DNA from 2 places in the Enterobacter cancerogenus genome. Region 2 is predicted to be linked to the other one. Evidence: predicted binding sites of a transcription regulator. Region 2 holds the regulator's gene; the other holds the start of a gene.
The links. Region 2 encodes PurR, which represses purine synthesis genes. Its sites were predicted from a motif close to CANGCAAACGTTTGCNTG; they were not measured.
Positions count from the first base shown of each region.

Region 1: a site for PurR is predicted at 1,003-1,020, ahead of gcvT (glycine cleavage system aminomethyltransferase GcvT). Genes of this name have one in related genera too.

Region 1 covers NZ_CP077290.1:3,610,162-3,612,619, forward strand. The annotation lists gene ubiI (FAD-dependent 2-octaprenylphenol hydroxylase) at 1-674, shown strand, start outside; gene gcvT (glycine cleavage system aminomethyltransferase GcvT) at 1,111-2,205, shown strand; gene gcvH (glycine cleavage system protein GcvH) at 2,229-2,458, shown strand, end outside.
Region 2 covers NZ_CP077290.1:626,798-629,255, forward strand. The annotation lists gene I6L58_RS02890 (MFS transporter) at 1-283, opposite strand, end outside; gene cydH (cytochrome bd-I oxidase subunit CydH) at 449-538, opposite strand; gene purR (HTH-type transcriptional repressor PurR) at 836-1,861, shown strand; gene punR (DNA-binding transcriptional activator PunR) at 1,878-2,458, opposite strand, start outside.

The DNA of each region.
Region 1 (2,458 bases), 1.8 Mb from region 2:
CGCTGACGTACTGGGATTATCACCACCATGCGTTAGTGGCCACGATCCGCACCACCGAGCCGCACGGCGGCGTAGCGCGTCAGATTTTCCATAACGACGGCATACTGGCCTTCCTGCCGCTCAGCGATCCGCATCTCTGCTCGATTGTCTGGTCCCTGGTGCCTGAAAAAGCTCAGCAGATGCAGGACGCGACGCCCGATGCCTTTAACCAGGCGCTGTGCATCGCGTTTGATAACCGCCTTGGACTGTGCATGCTTGAAAGCGAGCGTCAGGTCTTCCCACTTACGGGCCGTTACGCCCGCCAGTTTGCCGCGCACCGTCTGGCGCTGGTTGGCGATGCAGCGCATACCATTCACCCGCTGGCCGGCCAGGGGGTCAACCTGGGCTTTATGGATGCGGCCGAGCTGGTTGAAGAGTTGCGCCGTTTGCACCGCGAAGGCAAGGATATTGGTCAGCATATGTATCTGCGTCGCTACGAGCGCAGCCGTAAGCACAGCGCGGCCATGATGCTGGCGGGAATGCAGGGCTTCCGCGAGCTGTTTGCCGGGGCGAACCCGGCGAAAAAACTGCTGCGCGACATTGGCCTGAAACTCGCCGACGCGCTTCCCGGCGTTAAGCCTCAGCTTCTTCGTCAGGCGATGGGCCTTAACGATCTCCCTCACTGGCTTCGCTAAACGCTAATTTTGACCCCCGTCACACTTTATTTTCCCGGCGCTGACGCCGGGAAAATCTCCTCGTTTGAAATAATCTAATTTCACGCCGTTTTTCGCATTAGATAATCTAATCTTACGTTTTTTTTGGAACGGAAAATCGGCCCGCTTTTCCGCACGAAATATCACCATCTGCTAAATACTGTTAGATCATTGTTAATTTTATGCGGGTTTAATCGCATTTTCCCAGTGAATAACTCTGTAGGCTTTTTAGCGTTTTTTGGCCATAAGCTAATGTGATGACCCGTTTTACCTTATGGTTAACCGCCGGTTTCGGTGGTAAGTTCAGGTAAAAGAGAACGTTTGCGTCGGCGTCTGAAACGGAGGTCGGCGCCGGGTTTCGTGGCAATGTTGTTGCCTGTGAAACGCAAGACAGCCCTGCTTATTCAACGAGGAAAAGATGGCTCAACAGACTCCTTTGTACGAACAACACGTGTTATGCGGCGCACGCATGGTGGATTTCCATGGCTGGATGATGCCGCTGCACTACGGCTCGCAAATTGATGAGCACCACGCGGTGCGCACGGATGCCGGGATGTTCGACGTATCCCACATGACCATTGTCGACCTGCGCGGCAGCCGCACCCGGGAGTTTTTGCGTTATCTGCTGGCAAACGACGTCGCGAAGCTAAAAACGCCGGGCAAAGCGCTTTATACCGGCATGCTTAATGCCTCCGGCGGCGTGATTGATGACCTAATCGTCTATTACTTCTCCGAAGATTTCTTCCGCCTCGTTGTAAACTCCGCCACCCGCGAAAAAGACCTCTCCTGGATTTCCCAACACGCCGAACCTTACGCCATCGACATCACCGTGCGTGACGATCTGTCGCTGATCGCCGTGCAGGGGCCGAACGCGCAGGCGAAAGCCGCCACGCTGTTTACCGATGAACAGCGCCACGCTACCGAAGGCATGAAGCCGTTCTTCGGCGTGCAGGCGGGCGATCTGTTCATCGCGACCACCGGCTATACCGGTGAAGCGGGTTATGAAATTGCGATGCCGAATGAGAAAGCCGCAGGGTTCTGGCAAGCGCTGGTAGAGGCGGGCGTGAAGCCTGCGGGCCTGGGCGCGCGCGATACGCTGCGTCTGGAAGCCGGTATGAACCTCTACGGTCAGGAGATGGACGAAGGCGTGTCGCCGCTGGCGGCTAACATGGGCTGGACCATTGCCTGGGAACCGGCTGACCGCGACTTTATTGGCCGTGAAGCGCTGGAGATGCAGCGCGAGAAGGGCACCGACCAGCTGGTTGGCCTGGTGATGACCGAGAAGGGCGTGCTGCGCGGCGAGCTGCCGGTACGCTTCACCGATGCCGACGGCAATCACCGCGAGGGGGTGATCACCAGCGGGTCCTTCTCCCCGACGCTTGGCTACAGTATTGCCCTGGCGCGCGTCCCGGCGGGCATTGGCAACACGGCGGTGGTGCAGATCCGCAACCGCGAGATGCCGGTCAACGTGACCAAACCGATTTTTGTTCGCGCCGGTAAGCCGGTCGCTTAACGCTTTTTATCAGGAGAAATTTTATGAGCAATGTGCCAGCAGAACTGAAATACAGCAAAGAACACGAGTGGCTGCGCAAAGAGGCGGACGGCACTTACACCGTAGGGATCACCGAGCATGCGCAAGAGTTGCTAGGCGATATGGTGTTTGTTGATCTGCCCGACGTAGGCACCACCGTGAGCGCAGGCGACGACTGCGCCGTGGCGGAGTCCGTTAAAGCGGCCTCTGATATTTATGCCCCGGTAAGCGGTGA
Region 2 (2,458 bases):
TGGTGTAGTCAGGCGAAATTGCGGAGAGCACATTGCCAAGCGTGAAGATCGCCATCAGGAAAATCAGCGCATTGCGACGCGCGCGGTGCGAGAGCAGCAGCGTCATCAGGGGTGCCCCCACCATCACGCCGATCGCATAGGCGCTGATCAGCATACCAGCCGCCGGTATTGAGACGTCTACGCCCCGCGCGATAACGGGCAGCAAGCCCATCGGGGAGAATTCAGTGGTGCCAATCCCAAAAGCGCCAATCGCCAGGGCCAGCAAGGGGAAATTGATTTTCATGCGTTAACTCCGGATGCCGTGTCGCGTCGTGACACAGAACAATGAAGCCAAAAGCATGACATCAATCACAAAAAATGAGAAGTTTACATTTTGGCAAAAGATTTTTGCCAGAGGGGTAACAATCAGGCGAGGATGTGGAGGGAGACGCCTCTCCCTCCGCGTGAATCAGTGCAGCGCAGCCGTTAAACCACCGGCCACAATCAATGCCAGCACAATAACGGTGGTAACCAGCGAAAACTTCAGATCGGAACTCATCAATTTTTCTCCTTTTAATCACCCCACGAAAAGTGAGCTTGCTCATTTTTACACAGTTCAGGTCAAAAATCTTCCTGGTTTTAACCTGATATCCACTTTTGCTCTTCCCCTTTTCATCAAGATAGGACAAAATTCCACGCTAAATTTATTAGCGTACCGGCCATTGACCCCCTCCTGACGTCCTGTGTCGTTTTCCCGGCGTGTCGCAATTCAAGATTGCGTAATAAGGGTGAGAGAAGGCAAACGTTTACCTTCATGATTATCAGGAGCTTAGGATATGGTCTGGAGTGACATTTAATGGCAACAATAAAAGACGTAGCAAAACGCGCAAACGTTTCCACTACAACCGTATCACATGTTATTAACAAAACTCGCTTTGTTGCTGAAGAGACGCGCAATGCCGTCTGGGCGGCGATCAAAGAGCTGCACTACTCCCCGAGTGCGGTAGCGCGTAGCCTCAAAGTGAATCACACCAAATCGATCGGTTTGCTGGCGACCAGTAGCGAAGCGGCCTATTTCGCAGAAATTATCGAAGCGGTCGAAAAAAACTGCTTTCAGAAAGGCTATACCCTGATTCTGGGCAACGCCTGGAACAACATTGAAAAACAGCGTGCCTATCTTTCAATGATGGCGCAAAAGCGCGTCGACGGCCTGCTGGTGATGTGTTCAGAATACCCGGAATCGGTGCTTTCCATGCTGGAAGAGTACCGTCACATCCCGATGGTGGTGATGGACTGGGGCGAAGCGCGCGCCGATTTCACCGACTCCGTGATTGATAACGCTTTTGAAGGCGGCTATATGGCGGGTCGTTATCTGGTAGAACGCGGGCATCGCGAGATTGGAGTTATTCCCGGCCCGCTTGAGCGCAACACCGGCGCAGGGCGTCTGGCTGGCTTTATGAAAGCGATGGAAGAAGCACTGATCACCGTGCCGGAAAACTGGATTGTGCAGGGCGACTTCGAGCCAGAATCGGGCTATCGCGCCATGCAGCAGATCGTCTCCCAGCAGCCTCGCCCGACCGCCGTCTTCTGCGGGGGCGATATTATGGCAATGGGTGCGCTCTGTGCGGCGGATGAACTGGGTCTGCGCGTGCCGCAGGACATTTCCGTGATCGGGTATGACAACGTGCGTAACGCCCGTTTCTTCACCCCGGCGCTGACCACCATCCACCAGCCGAAAGATTCGCTGGGCGAAACCGCTTTCAACATGCTGATGGACAGGATCGTTAACAAGCGTGAAGAATCGCAGTCTATTGAAGTCCACCCGCGTCTTGTTGAGCGCCGTTCCGTTGCGGATGGCCCTTTCCGCGACTACCGTCGCTAATGGTTAACGGGGCCAGCTACGCTGGCGCCCGTAGCCACTCCCGGTTCAGCGTTTCGCTGTCTCCCAGATAATCCAGCAGCCAGGCCATGGCAGGCGATACGTCGTTCTGCTGCCAGGTGAGGCAACAGGCTGCATCCGGGAACGGGTTTTCCAGCTGCAGGGCAACCCATTCTCCGCTGTCGATCCTCGGACGTGCAAAGTGGACGGGCACCATCGCCACGCACAGGCCCGCCGTCAGGCAGGTGGCAGACGACTCCCAGTCAGGTGCCACCACGCGCCGCTGGTTGTCCAGCAGCCAGGTGATGCGTTTGGGCAACGAACGCGAGGTATCTTCCAGCACCAGCGACGGCCAGTTGCGCAGCGTGTCGTCACTCAGCGGCCCTTCCAGCGCGGCCAGAGGATGATGGCGGGCGACCACGCAGGTCCAGCTCAGCATGCCCATATCCCGAAAAGCGTAACGTCCCCCAACGGGAATAGCCTGCGTCGCGCCGATAGCCATCTCAACCCTGCCGTCCGCCAGCGCATCCCAGACGCCGTTGAACACCTCCTGCGATACCCGCAACTCAACGTCCGAGAAATGGCGATAGAAATCCACGA